DNA from 3 places in the Mesorhizobium sp. M8A.F.Ca.ET.161.01.1.1 genome. Region 3 is predicted to be linked to each of the others. Evidence: predicted binding sites of a transcription regulator. Region 3 holds the regulator's gene; each other region holds the start of a gene.

Region 1 (6,527 bases), on a different contig from region 3:
ACCGATGCCGGCGGGCACTGGTGGGACGTGGCGGTGCCCGAGGTCTCGGCCCGGCCGCAGGTGAACGCGGCGCGCAAGGCCTATGACGAGAAGCGGCGGATGCAGAGCGTCGGCGATTGACGCCGGCGCTGAAGCTCCTTCCTTCTCCCCGTCTCTATACGGGGAGAAGGTGCCGGCAGGCGGATGAGGGGCAGCGCCAACCAACAGGTAATAAGCAGTTCTAACCCGGAGTGACGACTTGAAAGCCAAACTGGGCATGTCCCCCATCGCATGGTGGAACGACGATCTTGCCGAACTGAGCGATGACGTGTCGCTGGAAGAATGTCTGCGCCAGTCGCGCTCTGCCGGCTTCACCGGCATGGAAATGGGCCGGCGCTTTCCCAACGACCCAAAGGTGATGCTGCCGATCCTGAAGGCCGCCGACGTCACGCTATGCGGCGGCTGGTTTTCCGGCACGCTGGTCGACGAGGAGATGGCTGCGAACAAGGAGCGCATCCAGCCGATGATCGACCTGTTCAAGGCGGTCGACGCGCCCTGCATCGTCTATGGCGAGGTCGGACGCTCGATCCAGGGCGACCGCTCCAGGCCGCTCGCCACCAAGCCGAAACTTTCGGGCGACGAAATGAAGGCCTACGCGCGGCGCCTGACGGAATTCGGCGAATGGTGCGCCGAGCAAGGCATGCCGCTTTCCTACCATCACCACATGGCGGCGGTAGTCGAGACCGAGCCGGAACTCGACGCCTTCATGCGCCATTCCGGCGAAGGAATCCCGCTGCTGCTCGATGCCGGCCATCTGGCCTTTGCCGGCGGCGATGTGCTGCGCGCCATCGACAACCACCACAAGCGCATCAGCCATGTCCATGTGAAGGATGTGCGCATGGATGTGATCGACAAGCTCGACCGTACGAAGCAGTCCTTCCTCGACGCCGTGGCGCTCGGCGCCTTCACAGTGCCGGGCGACGGCTCGCTCGATTTCGGCGCCATCGTGCAGCGCTTCGCCGATCATGGCTATGAAGGCTGGTTCGTGGTCGAGGCCGAGCAGGACCCCAGGAAGAACCCGCCGTTGAAGATGGCGCAGGTCGGCTACAAGGAGCTGATGCGGGTGATGACCGCCGCCGGCTACACGGTCGAGACGCAGGGCTTCCCGAATGTCTGAAGGCTGGATTGGTCGCCACGGGTGGCTTATCTGAGAACTGGTTCGGCAACTCTCGGATGGCGCGATGAAAGATTATGAACACCCGTTCTTCCGGCCGCTGTGGCGGCGCATCGCCGTCGTCGCGGTCTGCGTCATCTGGTCGATCATCGAGTTCGCCAGCGGCACGCCGTTCTGGGGCGTGATCGCGCTCGGCTTCGCCGGCTATGCCGTCTGGCAGTTTTTTTATCTGTACAAGCCCGTGGAGGAGGCGAAGGCGACGCCTGAGGAACCCAAGGTCGGCATCGAACCCAAGGAATGATGGAAGAAGTTCCAGTGGATTGGATACGTGCGTAACGGATCGCATACGTTGGTGATTGGCCGAAACGCTCCTCGCTTCGTCATCCTAGGGCGGAGCAAGGAGCGCAGCGACGCGGCGCAGACCCTAGGATCCATGCCGTTGGATTGAAGCGTTGCGACGGTGCAGAATTCCGCTCCGCTCCGCTGCGGGGTCACGGAATGGATCCTAGGGTCTCCGCGACGGAGCTTCGCTCCTGCTACGCCCTAGGATGACGAAGTTGGGAGGCTTCGGCCGATCTCGAAGATTTGCGATAGGAGAGACAAAAATGTCGAAACTGCTCGTCAAAGCCGACAAGGGCAATGGCCGCGTCGCGCATGTCACGCCGCAAGGCGCTGGCTGGACCTATGTCGGTTTCGATCTGCATCGGCTGAAGCCCGGCCAGAGCGCCTCGGGACAGTCGGACGACCGCGAAGTCTGCCTGGTCTTCGTGACCGGCAAGGGTACGGCAAAAGCCGGCGGCAAGGATCTCGGCCTGCTCGGCGAGCGCATGTCGCCTTTCGAGGGCAAGCCGTGGTCGGTCTACGTGCCGCAGGGATCGGACTGGTCGGTGACGGCCGACACCGAGCTGGAACTCGCGGTATGCTCGGCGCCCGGCCTTGGCGGCGGCTTGCCGGTCCGGGTGATCGGGCCGGACGATCTCGGCCAGGAGGTGCGCGGCAAGGGCACCAACACGCGCTACGTCACCAACATCCTGCCTGAGGGGCAGCCGGCCGACTCGCTTCTGGTGGTCGAGGTCATCACGCCCGGCGGCCACACGTCGAGCTACCCGCCGCACAAGCACGACCAGGACAATCTGCCCGCTGAATCCTATCTCGAGGAAACCTACTACCACCGCCTCAACCCGCCGCAGGGTTTTGCCTTCCAGCGCGTCTATACCGACGCCGACAAGGATGGCCGGCGCGCGCTGGACGAAGCCATGGCGATCGAGGACGGCGATGTCGTGCTGGTGCCCAAGGGCTATCACCCTTGTGCCGCCTGCCATGGCTATGACCTCTATTACCTCAATGTGATGGCCGGGCCGAAGCGGACGTGGAAATTCCACAACGCGCCCGAGCACGAATGGTTGATGAAGGCCTGACCGTTCTGCGTTTCCGGTTGAATTTGTTGGTCCAGTTGGGAAAAATCGTCGGCTAACGACCCTGAGGGTCGATTTGCCTTCGAAAACCCTTCAAAGCTTCGTCAATCCGTCATGGAAATCACCTATGGCAACGTTTCTGACGAGGACTTCCCATGCGTTATGCCATCTATTTCACCCCCAGGCAGGACGAGCCGCTGGCGCGTATCGCCGCCAACTGGCTGGGCCGCGACCCGTTCGGTGCCGCGACCGGCCCGGTTGAGGCCGTGGCCGACCTGTCGGCGGCGGAAGTGGCCTTCCACACCGCTTCGGCGCGCCGCTATGGCTTTCACGCCACGCTGAAAGCGCCCTTCCGCCTGGCCGCCACCGAGACCGAGGCTTCGCTGCGCGCGGCGCTAGACCATTTTGCCGAAGCAACGCCGGTTGTGACGATCCCGCGTCTGGTCGTCAGCCAGATCGACAGCTTCTTCGCGCTGGTGCCGGATGGTCCGCTGCCTCCGCTCAACCGCTTCGCCGACGACGTCGTGCGCGATTTCGACCGGTTTCGCGCGCCGTTGAGCGAGGCCGAGATCGAGCGGCGCAGCCCGGATTCGCTGAAGCCGGCGGAGTTTCGCAATCTCTGCCAGTGGGGCTATCCCTATGTTTTCGAGACCTTTCGCTTCCATATGACCCTGTCGGGCCGGGCCGGCCCACAGGAAAGCCCTCGCCTGCGCGCGGCGATCGACGGCCTTTTCGCCGATGTGCTGCGCCAGCCCGTGCTGGTGGATGCGCTGACATTGTTTGTCGAACTCGAACCCGGTGCGCCGTTCATGGTGCTGTCCCAGCACGCGCTTGGACGCCGCCCGGCCAGAAAAACCGCCTGACAGGCGCCGGAAGAAGCAAGGACCAGCCGCAATGACCGCCGAAACTGTTCTTTCCAACGCCCGCATCGTTCTTGCCGACGAGATCGTCGAAGGCTCGCTGGTGCTGCGCGACGGCTTTATCGCCGGCATCGATGCCGGCGCGGCCCGGACCGGCGAGGACATGGGCGGCGACTTCATCATTCCAGGACTGGTCGAACTCCACACCGACCATCTCGAGGGCCATTATGCGCCGCGGCCGAAAGTGCGCTGGAACCCGATCGCCGCGGTGCTTGCCCATGACGCGCAGGTGGCGACCGCCGGCATCACCACCGTGCTCGATGCGCTCCGCGTCGGCATGGACGAGGACGCCGACCTGACATCGGACGACATCCGCAAGCTGGCCGATGCGATCGAGGACAGTGTCCAGCAGGAGCGGCTGCGGGCAGACCATTTCATCCATCTGCGCTGCGAGGTCTCGGCACCGGACTGCCTGAGGGCCTTCGCCAATTTCGAGACAGACGACAGGGTGAAACTGGCGTCGCTGATGGATCATGCGCCGGGCCAGCGCCAGTTCGTCAACCTTGAAACCTACGCCTACTACTACCAGCGCAAGCTGAAGCTCTCGGATCAGGATTTCAAGAAATTCTGCGAGAAGCGGATGGGCGAGTCGGCACGCAATTCAGGACCGAACCGCGTCTTCATCGCCGCCGCCTGCCAGGAGCGCGGCATCGTGCTCGCCAGCCATGACGACGCCACGTCGGCTCATGTCGACGAGGCCATCGAGCAGGGCGTGAGGGTCGCCGAGTTCCCGACCACAGAGGAAGCGGCGCGGGCCTCGAAGGCCGCCGGGCTCGGCGTGCTGATGGGCGCGCCCAATGTCATGCGCGGCGCCTCGCATTCGGGCAATGTTTCGGCACGCACCCTGGCCAGTGACGGCCTGCTTGACATCCTGTCGTCCGACTACATCCCCTTCAGCCTGATCCAGTCGGCCTTCTTCCTCGGCGACATGGTCGAAGGCATTTCGCTGCCGCAGGCCGTCGCCATGGTCTCGAAGAACCCGGCGCAGGCCGTCGGCCTTGACGACCGCGGGATCATCGAACAGGGACGCCGCGCCGATCTGGTGCGGGTGCGCGTCGACGATCGTGTTCCGGTCGTGCGCACCGTGTGGCGGCAGGGATGCCGGGTGGCATGATGGTGTCGGCCTTGATCGAGCGCGAACTGTCCGCCGAAACCTTTCCGATCCGTCATGGCGTCTTTGTTGCCGTCGTAGGCCCTAGCGGTGCCGGCAAGGACACGGTGATCGGTTACGCCAAGGCGCTTTTCGCCGACGAGACGCAGCTGGAGTTCGTTCGCCGCGTCATCACCAGGCCGAGCGATGCGGCGAGCGAGGATCACGACACGCTGGCCGACGCCGCCTTCGCCGAGGCCGAGGCCGATGGCGCCTTCGCCATCTCCTGGGAAGCGCATGGCCTGCGCTATGGCCTGCCCGCCGATGTCGACTGGTCCGTTTCCAATGGCCACGTCGCCGTTGCCAACGTATCGCGCGCGGTCATCCCCACCTTGCGCGAACGCTATGCCAATCTGGCGATCGTCGAGATCACCGCTTCGCCCCAGGTGCTGGCCGAGCGGCTGGCGATGCGCGGCCGCGAGTCGCGCGGCGAAGTGCTGGCACGGCTGGCGCGCAGCGCCAGTGTGACCTTGTCCGGCCCTGGCGTCACCTCGATCGACAACAGCGGTCCGCGCGAGGTGGCCGGTGAGCGCTTCGCCGAGCTGCTACGCAAGGCAATGGCCTTCTCCGACATGTCGGGGCTGATCTGATCGAGGCCAGTTTCACCCGTCTGCTTGCGCTGCCGCCGGAACGCTTTGGGCTGCTGGCCGCGTAGGGTGATTCTGGACTACGATCCGGGAATTCGCCCCCAGGGAATCAGGGTCGAGCAAGACAGGAAGCCTTGATGCAGACACTGACACCCATCCTCTCGACAGTCACGGCGGCATTTCTCGCCTCCCTGGTCGAGGTCGTCGAAGCCTTCACCATTGTGCTCGCGGTCGGGGTGACACGCAGCTGGCGTCCGGCCTTGACGGGTGCTGCGCTGGCTCTGGCAGTGCTGGCAGCCCTGGTGCTGGCGTTCGGGCCGCTGCTGGCGCTTGTCCCCATCAACACGCTGCAGTTCATCGTTGGCGTGTTGCTGATTCTGTTCGGCATGCGCTGGCTGCGAAAAGCCATCCTGCGCAGCGTCGGCGTCATCGCCCTGCATGACGAAGAGGCGGCCTTCGCCAAGGAAACCGCCGCGCTGCACCGGCAGGCTGACGATCGGCGCGCCGACTACATCGCCGGGCTGGCCTCGTTCAAGGCGGTGCTGCTCGAGGGTGTGGAGGTGGTGTTCATCGTCATCGCTGTCGGCGCCGCGCATGGGCAGACATTTTACGCCGGCATGGGCGCGCTGGCCGCTTTCGTCTTGGTGATGCTTGTCGGTCTCGCTGTCCACCGGCCGCTGGCGCGCGTGCCCGAAAACGCCCTCAAATTCGTGGTCGGCCTGATGCTGACCAGCTTCGGCATCTTCTGGACCGGCGAGGGCATCGGCGCCGACTGGCCGGGTGCCGATCTTGCTCTGCTCGCCATCTTCGCCATCGTCGCGCTGGCATCCTTCGCCATGGTGCGCTGGCTGCGCGGCACCAATCCCACAGCCGCCGGAGGGCTCGCCCGATGAACGTCCTTCGCCTTGTCGCCAGGGAATTCTTCGGCATGTTCGTCGATGACGGCAGTCTGGCGCTGCTGGCGCTGGTCCTTGTGGCCGCGGTTACCGCGGGGGTGAAGCTGCTCGCATTGCCGCCGCTGCTCGGCGGCGCCCTCCTGCTCGTCGGCTGCCTTGCCATCCTTTTGCAAAGCGTTCGCCGCGCCGCACGCCACGCTCACCGGTAGCGGACAGGCTTCAGCGGCGCCACGGGGATCATCATCGTCTTGCCCCGGCACCCTTGACTCACGTCCAGATGGTACCGGTATCAAATGCGCGAAGCCCCCTAGAGCGGTTCCTGTTTTGAGAGAATCGTAGGATTCCCAAAGCAGCTGGTTTGTGATTCAAGATGCTGGCTGGATTGGAGGCCAGCATCTGATGACGC
Region 2 (6,527 bases), on a different contig from region 3:
GGCTTCGAAAACGTGTCGATGACAGTCCGTGCCGGCGAGATCGTCGGGCTCTACGGCCTGATCGGCGCCGGACGCAGCGAATTCGTCACCACGCTCTACGGCCGGCACAAGAAGTCGGCCGGCCAGGTCCTGTGGGAAGGTAAGGATGTCCAGATCAACTCCGAGCATGACGCGATCAAGCTCGGCATGGCGCTGGCGCCGGAAAGCCGCCGCGACCAGGGCCTTTGTCTCAACCTGCCGGTTGGCCTCAACCTCAATTTGCCGATCTACAAGCGCATCTCCCGCAACCTGTTGATCTCGAACGCGAAAGAGAAGGCCGAGGCCGACCGCCAAATCGCCGGCCTCAGGATCAAGACGCCGACGCGCCATGCGTTGGCTTCCAGCCTTTCGGGCGGCAATCAGCAGAAGATCGTCATCGGCAAATGGCTGGCCCACGGCGCCAAGCTGTTCATCTTCGACGAGCCGACGGTTGGCGTCGATGTCGGCACCAAGGCCGAAATCTACCGCCTGTTCAGCGCGCTCTTGTCAAAGGGCGCCGGCATCATCCTGATCTCATCCTATTTGCCGGAAGTCTATGAACTGGCCGACACGCTGCACGTGTTCCGCCGCGGCAAGCTGGTGGCCACGCACGGCTTCCACACCGCCGATCACGAGGACATTCTCACACAGGCGCTCGCCGAGAAACAAGAAAAGTTGGGAGGAAAGACATGAGCACCGAGGCGATTCCTGCCGAAAAACCGAAGCGCAATTACAACGCCCTGTTCGGACTGACGCTGCTGGCGCTGCTGGTGCTGCTGTGGGTCATCCTGTCGTTATCCACATCGAGCTTCGCGTCGGCCAACAACATCTCGAATCTGCTGCGCCAGGGTTCGATGATCGCCATTTTGGCTGTCGGCCAGACCTTCGTCATCATCACCGGCGGCATCGATCTGTCCGTGGGCGCGGTGGTCGGTTTCGCAACCGTCATCGCCGCGATGTTGATCAATGCCGGCGTCCCGGTCTTCCTCGCCATCCTGCTCACCTTGCTGGTCGGCGTCGCCATCGGCCTCTTCCATGGTTTTGGCATCGTCAAGATGGGCCTGCCGCCTTTCATCATCACGCTGGCGACCCTGACGTCGCTGCGCGGCATTGGCCTCTTGATGACCAACGGCAATTCGATTTCGATCAACAATGATGCTTTCCAGGAATTCTCGCGCAACTCCTTCCTCGGCGTCCCCAATCTGTTCTGGATGGTCCTGCTGGTCGGCATACCCGCCTATGTCTTCCTGCATCACAGCCGCTGGGGCCGGTATCTGTTCTCGGTTGGGTCGAACGCCGAGGCCTCGCGCCTGTCCGGCGTTAACGTCCAGCGCACCATCTTCATGGCCTACACGCTGTCGGGTCTGTGCGCGGCGTTCGTCGGCGTGCTCTTGGCTTCGCGCATCGGCATCGGCAACCCGACCCAGGCCGAAGGGTGGGAACTGCAGGCGATCGCCTCGTCGGTGATCGGCGGCACCTCACTGTTCGGCGCGGTCGGCTCGGTGCACGGGCCACTGCTCGGCGCCTTCATCCTGGCGACCATCAACAACGGCGCCAACCTGCTCAACGTCAACGCCTTCTGGCAGCGTGTCATCACCGGCGTGCTGATCATCGTCATCGTCTATTTCGATGGCCTGCGCCGCCGCGGCGGCAAGTAGTCAACGAACCGAAAATCGAACTCCGGCCCAGTATCAAAACGGGCCGGAGTTTTCGTAAACCCAAATTGGACCGAACCATGAAAGCCGTCGTCTGCCGCTCGCCCGGCGAACTCATTCTGGAAGACCGTCCCGCTCCCGGCTCGCCGCCTCCCGGCTGGGCACTGGTGGCGGTCAGCCATGTCGGCATCTGCGGCACCGACTATCACATCTTCGAGGGCAAGCACCCGTTCCTCGCCTACCCCCGCATCATGGGCCACGAAGTGTCTGGCACCGTCGTCGAAGTCGGCGAAGGAGCCGGTCTTGCGGTCGGCGAACCGGTGATCATCAACCCCTATCTCTCCTGCGGCAAATGCATCGCCTGCCGCCACGGCAAGCCCAATTGCTGTGTGCGCATCGAAGTGCTCGGCGTGCATCGCGATGGCGCCATGTGCGAACAGATCCTGGTGCCGACGCAGAACCTCTATCCCACCAACGGCCTGTCGCTCGCCGACGCCGCCGCCGTCGAATTCCTGGCCATCGGCGCCCATGCCGTGCGCCGCGCGCGTTCCGAGCCCGGTGCACGCACGCTGGTCATCGGCGCCGGTCCGATCGGCCTCGGCACCGCCATCTTCGCCCGCATCGCCAGGCTCGACGTCAGCTTGCTCGACATGAGCAGCGAAAGGCTGGGCTTCGCGTCAAGCGAGCTCGGCTTCTCGGTCCTTGACGGCTCGCATGCATCCGTGTCCGATCTGGTGCGCGACGCGACTGGTGGCGAAGGCTTCGACGTGGTCTTCGACGCCACCGGCAACACCTCCTCGGTGCAATCGGCCTTCGCCCATGTCGCGCATGGCGGCACGCTTGTGCTGGTCAGCGTCGTCAAGGACGACATCGTCTTTTCCGATCCCGAGTTCCACAAGCGCGAGATGACGCTGGTCGGCAGCCGCAATGCGCTGCGCGCCGATTTCGATCATGTCGCCGCCTCGATCCGCAATGGCGCCGTGCCGCTGGCCAAGCTCGTCACCCACCGCACCACGCTGACCGATACGCCAGAGGATCTCGCACGCTGGGTCCATGAAAAGTCGGGCCTGATCAAGGCCGTGATCGAGATCGGATAGCCGGGCGTTACAGCGCCGACAGCTTCAGCTCCACCCGCTCCGCGGGAAAACGTGACTCCGAAAACTGGATCGGCTGGCCGTCGGGCGTGACGTTGACCGCCACCGTCACCAGCACGATGGCGCCCGGCTGCAGATCGAGATCGGCAAGATCGGCGGCGTCGGCATGGCGCGCCGAGAGCACGGTCGATTGCCTGAGATAATCGTCGATGCCGAAACGCGCGAGCGACGCGGTGATCGAACCGGTCTGCGCCATCGCCTCGTCGATGCCGGCAAAGCGTCTGGCATCGAACCAGCTGGCAGCACGCGACACGGACCGTCCGTCGGCCTCGCCGCGTGTTTCCAGCCGCATCACGTCAGCGCCCCTGGCAAGGCCAAGACCCTCGGCGACACGCTGGCTGGCCGGCTCGATCGATGAAGAGAGCAGCACGATGTGTCGTTCCGACGTCTGTCCCTGCAGGCCCGCCGAGAAACGCGTACGCGCGCCGATCGGATAGGACAGCCGCTTGCGCGACAAGACGAACGTGCCGCGCCCTTGCTCGGCCCGCAGCACGCCCTCCTGCACGAGGGCCGATATGGCGCTGCGTACTGTGTGACGGTTGACGCCGTAGCGCTCGGCCAGCGCGACTTCGGGCGGCAGCGCGGCATTTTCGGCGACATCGCCAATGGCAATCGCTTGCAGGATCCTGTCGGCGATCTGGCGCCATAGTGAAACACCGCTGCGCCGCTCGATGCTGTCGGCCGCTTGCTGCCCGATCATGTTTTGCTCCCGCCTTGTCACGCACCCGTCATGGACTCGCGTTAGGTAATATGTATAATTTGTATAGTTGTCTATATCAATAGACAAATCTGGCGAAGAGGAAAGCTGCCGATGCGAGGACAGGAAGCCCGCGACCAGGCCGAGCGCAAAGCCGCCATGGCGACGCTGGCGCAATCCAGCGGCGACGACATCGTCCGGCTCTGGAACGAGGCCGGCCTGCCTTCGCAAGCCGAGCTGCTGCGCGGTCCCGAGACCGGCCTGGTCACGCTGTGTGGCCGCATCGGCGGCGGCGGCGCGCCCTTCAATGTCGGCGAAGCGACCGTTACCCGCGCCACGGTCCGGCTGCCGTCCGGACAGGTCGGTCATTGCTACGCGCTTGGCCGCGACAAGCAGAAGGCGAAGCTGGCGGCCATCGCCGACGCGCTCTGGCAGGACCCTGCCCGCCGCGCCGAGGTCGAGACCAGGCTCATTGCGCCCTTGCGCTCGGCTCTGACCGTTGCCCACGAAAAACGCCGTGCCGAGACGGCGGCGACGAAAGTGGATTTCTTCACCATGGTTCGCGGAGAAGATTGATGGATATCGCGGCACAATCGATCGAGGGCGGTTTCGCCGATCCGGTCTTCAACGCACAGACCGTGTTTCGGGCAGTCATGGACGCCATGGCGCGGCCGGGCAGCGTCCAGCCCTTGCCGGGCCTGGCCCGCCCGCCGGCGCCGCTTTCGGCAACATCAGGCGCCATTGCACTGGCGCTCTGCGACAACGACACGCCGCTCTGGCTCGACCCGGCCTTGCACGCCTCCGCAGCGATCGGCTCCTGGCTTGGTTTCCACACCGGTGCGCCGCTTGCCAACACACCGGCCGACGCGCATTTCGCGTTTGTTGCCACACCGGCCGAGATGATGGCGCTCGACGGTTTTTCACAAGGCACGCAGGATTATCCCGATCGATCGACGACGCTGATCCTGCAGGTCGGCGATCTCACTTCAGGAACCCCGCTGTTGCTCGAAGGCCCCGGCATCGAAACCAGCGCCACGATCGCGCCGGCACAAATGCCGCGCCATTTCGTCGAGCAGTGGAAGCAAAACAACAAGCGCTTTCCGCGCGGCGTCGACATCGTCCTCGCCACATCGGAAGGCGTAGCCTGCCTGCCGCGCACGACGCGCATCAAGACGATGGAGGCTTGAAGATGTATGTCGCGGTAAAAGGTGGCGAAGCCGCCATTGCCAACGCCCACGGCCTGCTTGCCGACCGCCGGCGCGGTGACCGCTCGGTGCCCGCGCTCCGCCTCGACCAGATCGTCGAGCAGCTGGCGCTGGGCGTCGACCGGGTGATGAGCGAAGGCTCGCTCTATGACCGTGAACTCGCCGCACTCGCCATCGTCCAGGCGCGCGGCGACATGATCGAAGCGATTTTCCTGGTGCGTGCCTACCGCACCACGTTGCCGCGCTTCGGTTACACCAGACCGATCGACACCAGCGCGATGCTGGTCGAACGGCGCGTCTCGGCGACCTACAAGGACCTGCCTGGCGGCCAGCTGCTTGGCCCGACTTTCGATTACACGCACCGCCTGCTCGACCCCGAGCTTGCCGCCGGCGCCGATGTCGCCGAACCGCTGCAGCGCGCCGGCAGCGCCGAGCCCATGCCGCGTGTCTCGGCCATCCTCGCCCGCGAAGGCCTGATCGAGCCCGATGGCGACATGCCGCAGGATCACATCCCCGGCGACATCACCCGCGAGCCGCTGGAATTCCCGATGGCGCGCGACATCCGCCTGCAGGCGCTGTCACGCGGCGACGAGGGTTTCCTGCTGGCGCTCGGCTATTCCACGCAGCGCGGCTATGCCCGCAACCATCCCTTTGTCGGCGAGATCCGCATAGGCGAGGTCGAGTTGGAGCTCGACGTTCCCGAACTGCCCTTCGCGGTGCCGCTCGGCACGGTGCGGGTCACCGAATGCCAGATGGTCAACCAGTTCAAGGGTTCGGCCAAGGCGCCGCCGCAATTCACCCGCGGCTATGGCCTCGTCTTCGGCCAGAGCGAGCGCAAGGCGATGGCCATGGCGCTCTGCGACCGGGCGCTACGCGCCTCCGAGTTGGGCGAGGACGTCGTCGCCGCCGCGCAGGACGAGGAGTTCGTCATTTCGCATTCCGACAATGTCCAGGCGACCGGCTTTGTCGAGCATTTGAAACTGCCGCACTATGTCGACTTCCAGGCCGAACTCGACCTCGTGCGCCGCATGCGCGCCGAGTATGAGGCCCGCGAAAATCCAGCGAAGGTGGAAGAAACGAAGGAGGCAGCGGAATGACTGCGCAACCGACCGACATCGCCACCTACAACTTCGCCTATCTCGACGAACAGACCAAGCGGATGATCCGCCGCGCGATCCTCAAGGGCATCGCCATTCCCGGCTACCAGGTGCCGTTCGCCTCGCGCGAAATGCCGATGCCCTACGGTTGGGGCACCGGCGGCGTCCAGGTCACCGCCTCGATCATCGGCCCCGACGACGTGCTGAAGGTCATCGACCAGGGCGCCGACGACACCACCAATGCGGTGTCGATCCGCGCCTTCTTCAAGAAGGTCGCCAATGTCGCCGTCACCACCGACACCGCCACCGCCAGCATCATCCAGACCCGCCACCGCATCCCCGAGCATCCGCTGACCGCCGGCCAGGTGCTGGTCTACCAGGTACCCATTCCCGAGCCGCTGCGCTTCCTCGAGCCGCGCGAGACCGAAACGCGCAAGATGCATGCGCTGGAGGAGTATGGCCTCATGCATGTCAAGCTCTATGAGGACATCGCCAAGCACGGCCGCATCGCCACCACCTATGCCTATCCGGTCAAGGTCGAGGGCCGTTATGTCATGGACCCCTCGCCGACGCCGAAGTTCGACAATCCCAAAATGCACCGCTCGCCGGCCTTGCAGCTGTTCGGCGCCGGCCGCGAAAAGCGCATCTACGCGGTGCCGCCCTTCACCGATGTGGTGAGCCTCGACTTCGAGGACCATCCG
Region 3 (6,527 bases):
CGCCTGACAGTTTGATCACCGGCTCCTTGAAGCGCTGGAAGCGGGGATTGAGCCGCCCCATCACCTTGCGCGCCTCGGCCTCCATGGCGACGTCGTCGAGCGTGCCCCAGGCGGTCATCAGCTCGCGGCCGAGGAACAGATTGGCGGCGGCATCGACATTGTCGGCCAGGGCCAGCGTCTGGTAGATCGTCTCGATGCCGTATTTCTTGGCGTCGCGCGGGTTGGAGATCGCTGCCTCCTCGCCATTGACGAAGATCTGGCCGGCATCGCGCTTGTAGGCACCGGACAGGATCTTGATCAGCGTCGACTTGCCGGCGCCGTTGTGGCCGAGCAGCGCTACGACCTCGCCCGGGAAAAGGTCGATCGACGCGTCGTCGACGGCACGGATGCCGCCGAAGGCGATCGAGATGTTGCGCATGTCGACCAGCGGCGTGCCCATGGGGGCGGTTGCGGGGGCAGTTGCGGGAGCGGTTTTGTCAGCCATGATCGTATCCCTAAACCCGCTTGCGATAGACGGTATCGAGCCACACCGCGATGACCAGCACGGCGCCGACGACGATGCTCTGCAGCGGCGAGTCGACGCCGAGCAGCACCATGCCCGACTGCAGCGACTGCATCAGCAATGCGCCGAGCATGGCGCCGATGATCGTTCCCGAGCCGCCGGCAAGCGACGTGCCGCCGATGACGGCCGCGGCAATGACGAGCAGCTCGTCCAATGTGCCAAGCACATTGGTGGAGGAGTTCTGCCGGGCCGACGAAATGGCGGCCGCGATCGTGGCCAGCACGCCCATGATCATGAACACCTTCATGGTGATCCAGCGCGTGTTGATGCCGGCGAGATTGGCCGCTTCCGGATTGCCGCCGATGGCAAAGACATAACGGCCGAAACGGGTGCGGTTGGTGATGAAGGTCATGACCAGGCCGACGGCGACCGCCATCAGCACCGGTATCGCGATGCCGTGGGCGATGAACAGGCCGCCCTCGGGTACGGTGATGTTGTTGGCGGCCGCGTAGCGGTTCACGATGCCGATCGGCCATGGATAGGAGTTGGCCAGCCAGACCGCGCCCATGATGACGGCGCAGGTGACGGCGCCGAGCAGCGTCTCGGCCCAGACCGGCCGCAGCGGGAAGCGGAAGCGCTTGCGCTGCACGCGCCCGTTGAACAGCGCGAACACGACGGCCAGGCAGGCGACGATGCCCACGACCCAGCTCCAGGTGGCGCCGATCGATCCGGCCGGGCCGCCACCCATCAGCTGGAAGGTGGCGTCGAGCGGTGCCACCGTCTGGCCTGACGTGACCCACCAGGCGGCGCCGCGCCAGACCAGCAGGCCGCCCAGCGTGACGATGAAGGCCGGCACTTCGAGATAGGCAATGACGAAGCCCTGGAAGGCGCCGATCAAAAGGCCGAGCGCCAGGCCGATGACCAGAGCCAGGACCCAGATCCATGGGTTGCCGAGTTCAAGCCCCACGAACCGAACCAGGAAATGCACCTGCGCAAAACCCATGACCATGCCGATCAGGCCCTCGGCGGAACCGACGGACAGGTCGATGTTGCGCATGACGATGACCAGCACCATGCCACAAGCCATGATGGCGACCGCGGACGTCTGCACCGACAGGTTCCACAGATTGCGCGGCGTGAGAAACGTGCGGCTGTCGAAATCGAGCGGATTGACGCCGAGACGCAGGCTCGAAATCACATGCAGCGCGACCCAGATCAGCAGCAGGGCGCCGATCATGCCGAGCATGCGGGTGTCGATCTCGGTCGCCTTCAGGAACCGGGCGACCGCGCCGAGTTCCGAGGCGCGCGCGGTATCGGCCTGCGGGTTGGACGTCGTATCGGTCATGATTTCCTCCAACCGGCTGGCCGTCTACGCGGATGCCGAAGCCAGCCTAGAAGCTATCCGCGTGATGCGGAAACACAAATCTTTTTGAGAAAACGCCGCGGCTTTGGGCCGCGGCGCCTTCATTTCTTCAAGCGGTCAAACTCAGTTGCAGGCCGCAACGCTGCCGGCGGCGACGCCCGCGCAGACTTCGTCCTTCTTGATCCAGCCGGCGTCGATGACGAGGTTGAGATTATCCTTGGTGATGGCGACCGGGGTCAGGAACAGCGACTTGACGGTGTTGCCGCCAGGCGTTGTGAAGTCCTTCACGCCGGCGATGTCGGTCATCTTCTTGCCGTCGGCGAGCTGCGAGGCGATCTCGGCGGCGTTCTTGCCGAGTTCACGCGCGTCCTTCCACACCGACACGGTCTGGGTGCCGAGCGCGATGCGGTTGAGCGCGGCGTGGTCGCCGTCCTGGCCAGAGACCGGCACGGTGCCGGCGAGCCCCTGCGCCGTCAGCGCCGCGACGACGCCGCCGGCGGTGCCGTCATTGGCCGCGACCACCGCGTCGACCTTGTTGTCATTGGCGGTGAGGAATTGCTCCATGTTCTTCTGGGCGTTGGCGGGCAGCCAGCCGTCCGTATAGGCCTCGCCGACATTCTTGATCTTGCCCGAGTCGATGGCTTCCTTCAGCACTTCCATCGAGCCCGAGAACAGGAAGTCGGCATTCGGGTCGGCACCCGAGCCCTTGATGAAGACGTAGTTGCCTTCAGGCTTCACCTTGAACACTTCACGGGCCTGCATGCGGCCGACTTCCTTGTTGTCGAAGGTCAGGTAGAAGACGTCCTTGTTTTCGATCAGGCGGTCATAGCCGACGACCGGAATGCCCTCGTCGAGCGCTTTCTGCACCGCCGGACCGATGGCCGAGGCATCCTGCGCCAGGATGATCAGCGAATTGGCGCCCTGCGAAATCAGGCTCTCGACATCGGTCAGCTGCTTGCCGGGATTGGACTGCGCATCGGCGGAAATGTACTTGTCGCCCGCGGCCTCGATCGCCTTCTTCATGGCGGCCTCGTCGGTCTTCCAGCGCTCTTCCTGGAAGTTGGACCAGGAAACGCCGATGACCTTGTCCTTCGCCTGCGCGACCGACACCAGTGTCAGCGACATGGCGACACCCGCCAGGATGGCGGCTGTGAATCTCTTCATGATATCCTCCCTGCGCCGCGTATGGCGCGACCAAACTGGCCCGAAGGCCGGCACAAAGGCTCTATTTTTTCGAGCCTCGAAAAAACACTGGTCCATCGCCAGAACACTGTCAACATCGATTCTGATGGATTTTGAGGTGCCAGAAATTTTTTTTCGAGCCTCGCAATAAATAAATGACAGCACCGGCCGCTTCTGCCAGTGTTTGACCCTGTTGCCGGAGGTATTCGAGGGGGATCAAGAACCGCGGCAACCGGGAGGGAAAGCATGTCGGTGGGAATCCGCCACGACGATCTGCGCCGGCGCAACCGCGCAATGGTGATTGCAGCCGTGCGCCGGGATGGTCAGCCCTCGCGCACCGAGATCGCCGCCACCACTGGCCTCAGCCACTCGACCATATCGGCGATATCCGCCGACCTGATCGGCGAAGGTATCCTGACCGAAGGCAAGCCGAACGAGGCCGGCTCACTCAAACGCGGCCGGCCGCAGGTTGGCCTCGGCCTCAACCCCGAGGCCGCGGCTGTGATGACCGTGGTGCTGTCGCTGAATTTCCTATCCGTCGCCGTCATCGATTATGCCGGCCAGGTGGTCGCCGAGGAGCAGCGCCGGCTGGACACGCTGACCATGTCGCGCGAGGCGCTGATCGGCGAATGCACGGCAATAGTGCGCCGCCGCATCGAGGACCCCGATCTCGATATCCGCAGTGTTGCCCGCATCGCGCTGGCGATCCAGGGCATCACCGACACCAAGGCGCGTGCCATGCTGTGGTCGCCGATCACGCCGCAGACGGACATTGCCTTCGCCGACATACTCGAAGCCGAATTCGGCATCCCCGCCACCATGGAGAACGACTGCAACATGATGGCGGTGGCGTTGCGCTGGCGCGACCCTCAACGCTACCGCGACGACTTCATCGCCATCCTGCTCTCGCACGGCATCGGCATGGGCCTGGTGCTCAAGGGCGAACTGTTCACCGGCACCCATTCATCGGGCGGCGAATTCGGCCACATGATCCATCGCCCGGGCGGCGCGCTCTGCCGTTGCGGGCGGCGCGGCTGCGTCGAGGCCTATGCCGGCAACTATGCCATCTGGCGTAATGCCAGGCAGCTTGGCGAGGACGCCGAACCGGTCGCCGATGTCAGCGACGCGCAGATGCGGACACTCGCCGCGACGGCAAGGGAGAAAGACGGACCGGAGCGCGAAGCCTATCGCAAGGCGGGCGAGGCGCTGGGCTATGGGCTGGGCAGCCTGTTCGCGCTGATCGACCCGGCGCCGGTCGCCATGGTCGGTGTCAGTGCCGCCGCCTTCGATCTGATCGAGCCGGCCTTGCGCGAGGCCATCGCCCAGACCGCCGGCGGCCAGCATTCGGAATCGATTTCCTTCGACACCGAGCCGAACGAACTGCCGCTCATTCGCGAAGGCTGCGCCATGCGCGCCTTGACCTTCGTCGACCAGGAGATTTTCGCGCCGGGCGTGCAGGCGAGAGGCAGTGCTGGGAAGAGCGTGGCCTGAGCGAACGCTCCGGTGAATCACCACCAATGCTGGAGGTTGGCCGAGCGCCCTCAAGGTCGTCATCCCTGGGCGGAGCAGCCGCGAAGCGGCGTCGCGGAGACCCTGGGATCCATGCCGTGACCTCGATCGTAGAGTGCAACGGCGCAGAATTCTGCACTGCGGCGACGCGTCGAGGTCCCGGCATGGATCCTCGGGTCTGCGCCGCGTCGCTTCGCTCCTTGCTCCGCTCGTGGATGACGAAGTCAGGGGCGTAGCCGCCCTGGACCTAGTCTTCCCTGATCGCGTAGCCCGCGCCGCGGATGGTGCGGATGACGTCGGGCATGCGGCCATTGTTGACCGCCTTGCGCAGGCGACCGACATGCACGTCCACCGTGCGCTCGTCGATATAGATCGTCTCGCCCCAGACATTGTCGAGCAACTGGCTGCGCGAGAACACCCGGCCGGGATGGCGCATCATGAATTCGAGCAGCCGGAACTCGGTCGGTCCGAGCCGGATTTCGCTCTTCTTGCGATAGACCCGGTGCGATTCACGGTCGAGCACGATGTCGCCGACCTTGAGCACGCTGGACAGCACTTCCGGCTTGGCGCGACGCAGCAGCGCCTTGACCCGGGCCATGAATTCCGGCGTCGAGAACGGCTTGACCAGATAGTCGTCGGCGCCGGTCGAAAGGCCACGCACGCGGTCGCTCTCCTCACCGCGCGCCGTGAGCATGATGATCGGCAACCTCTCGGTCTCGGGCCGCATTCGCAGGCGCCGACAGAGTTCGATGCCGGAAACAGCCGGCACCATCCAGTCGAGCACCAGGAGGTCGGGCACATTCTCCTGGAGGCGGATCTCGGCTTCGTCGCCGCGCGTCACCACCTCGACCTGGTAGCCTTCCGATTCCAGATTGTAGCGGAGGAGCACGCCGAGCGGCTCCTCGTCCTCCACCACCATGATGCGTGGCGCGATCATTGGCAGATCATCCTATCGTCAAGCCGCCGGCGCCGACATCGCCGTCTCGTCCTGCTTCGGACGATTGGCGGGCAGTTGCGTTCCGGTCAGCACATAATACGCATTCTCGGCGATGTTGGTCACATGGTCGCCGATGCGCTCGAGATTCTTGGCGCAGAACAAGAGATGCGTGCAAGCCGTGATGTTGCGCGGATCCTCCATCATGTAGGTCAGCAGTTCGCGGAACACCGAGGTGTATTTGACGTCGATGCGTTCGTCGTCATTCCTGAGCTTGGCGAGGGCGGCGGCATCGCCGGCCGCATATTCCTCGACCACGCCCTGCACCTGGATCAGCACCAGCTGCGCCATGGAATCGATCGAGTGCGACAGGTCGCGCGGCGTCGCGGTGAGGCCGACGGAACCGACACGCTTGGCGATGTTCTTGGCAAGGTCGCCGATGCGCTCGAGGTCGCCCGCCATGCGGATCGAGCCGACGACATGACGCAGATCGTCGGCCATCGGCTGGCGCTTGGCGATCAGGGTGATGGCGCGGTCGTCGAGTTCGCGCTGGCGCGCATCCATGATGGCGTCGTCGGAGACGACGCGCTGTGCCAGCGCGTTGTCGGAATTCAGCAGAGCCTTGGTGGCGCCGCCGACCATCGTGCCGGCGAGATCGCCCATGTCGCTGATCAGCCTGCTGATCTGTCCGAGATCCTCATCGAAGGCTGCGACTGTGTGTTCGGCCATGATCCTGGTCCTCGTATGCGTGATATCAGCCGAAGCGGCCGGTGATGTAGTCCTGCGTGCGCTTCTCGCGAGGCGACGTGAAGATCTTCTCGGTCTTGTCGAATTCGACCAGTTCGCCCAGATACATGAACGCCGTCTGGCGCGACACGCGCGCCGCCTGCTGCATGTTGTGGGTGACGATGACGATCGTATAGTCGGCCTGCAGCTCGTCGATCAGTTCCTCGATCTTGGCGGTCGACAGCGGATCGAGCGCCGAGGCTGGTTCGTCGAGCAGGATGACTTCCGGCTTCACCGCCACGGTGCGGGCG

The links. Region 3 encodes PhoB, which activates phosphate uptake and scavenging genes when phosphate is short. Its sites were predicted from a motif close to TGTCATNNANCTGTCAT; they were not measured.
Region 1: EN804_RS29435 (DUF1045 domain-containing protein) is a predicted target of PhoB. The motif match lies at 2,668-2,684, and genes of this name have one in related genera.
Region 2: phnF (phosphonate metabolism transcriptional regulator PhnF) is a predicted target of PhoB. The motif match lies at 3,543-3,559, and genes of this name have one in related genera.

What each region holds. Positions count from the first base shown of each region.
Region 1 covers NZ_SRTD01000018.1:102,459-108,985, forward strand. The annotation lists gene iolD (3D-(3,5/4)-trihydroxycyclohexane-1,2-dione acylhydrolase (decyclizing)) at 1-120, shown strand, start outside; gene iolE (myo-inosose-2 dehydratase) at 239-1,156, shown strand; gene EN804_RS29420 (DUF3329 domain-containing protein) at 1,221-1,454, shown strand; gene iolB (5-deoxy-glucuronate isomerase) at 1,759-2,571, shown strand; gene EN804_RS29435 (DUF1045 domain-containing protein) at 2,724-3,431, shown strand; gene EN804_RS29440 (alpha-D-ribose 1-methylphosphonate 5-triphosphate diphosphatase) at 3,463-4,602, shown strand; gene phnN (phosphonate metabolism protein/1,5-bisphosphokinase (PRPP-forming) PhnN) at 4,599-5,228, shown strand; gene EN804_RS29450 (COG4280 domain-containing protein) at 5,363-6,118, shown strand; gene EN804_RS29455 (hypothetical protein) at 6,115-6,330, shown strand.
Region 2 covers NZ_SRTD01000002.1:752,043-758,569, forward strand. The annotation lists gene EN804_RS08620 (sugar ABC transporter ATP-binding protein) at 1-711, shown strand, start outside; gene EN804_RS08625 (ABC transporter permease) at 708-1,676, shown strand; gene EN804_RS08630 (zinc-binding alcohol dehydrogenase family protein) at 1,754-2,770, shown strand; gene phnF (phosphonate metabolism transcriptional regulator PhnF) at 2,778-3,527, opposite strand; gene phnG (phosphonate C-P lyase system protein PhnG) at 3,639-4,100, shown strand; gene phnH (phosphonate C-P lyase system protein PhnH) at 4,100-4,711, shown strand; gene EN804_RS08650 (carbon-phosphorus lyase complex subunit PhnI) at 4,714-5,826, shown strand; gene EN804_RS08655 (alpha-D-ribose 1-methylphosphonate 5-phosphate C-P-lyase PhnJ) at 5,823-6,527, shown strand, end outside.
Region 3 covers NZ_SRTD01000005.1:168,945-175,471, reverse strand. The annotation lists gene EN804_RS15070 (ATP-binding cassette domain-containing protein) at 1-484, opposite strand, end outside; gene EN804_RS15065 (sugar ABC transporter permease) at 495-1,847, opposite strand; gene xylF (D-xylose ABC transporter substrate-binding protein) at 1,989-3,029, opposite strand; gene EN804_RS15055 (ROK family protein) at 3,294-4,538, shown strand; gene phoB (phosphate regulon transcriptional regulator PhoB) at 4,804-5,493, opposite strand; gene phoU (phosphate signaling complex protein PhoU) at 5,512-6,219, opposite strand; gene pstB (phosphate ABC transporter ATP-binding protein PstB) at 6,245-6,527, opposite strand, start outside.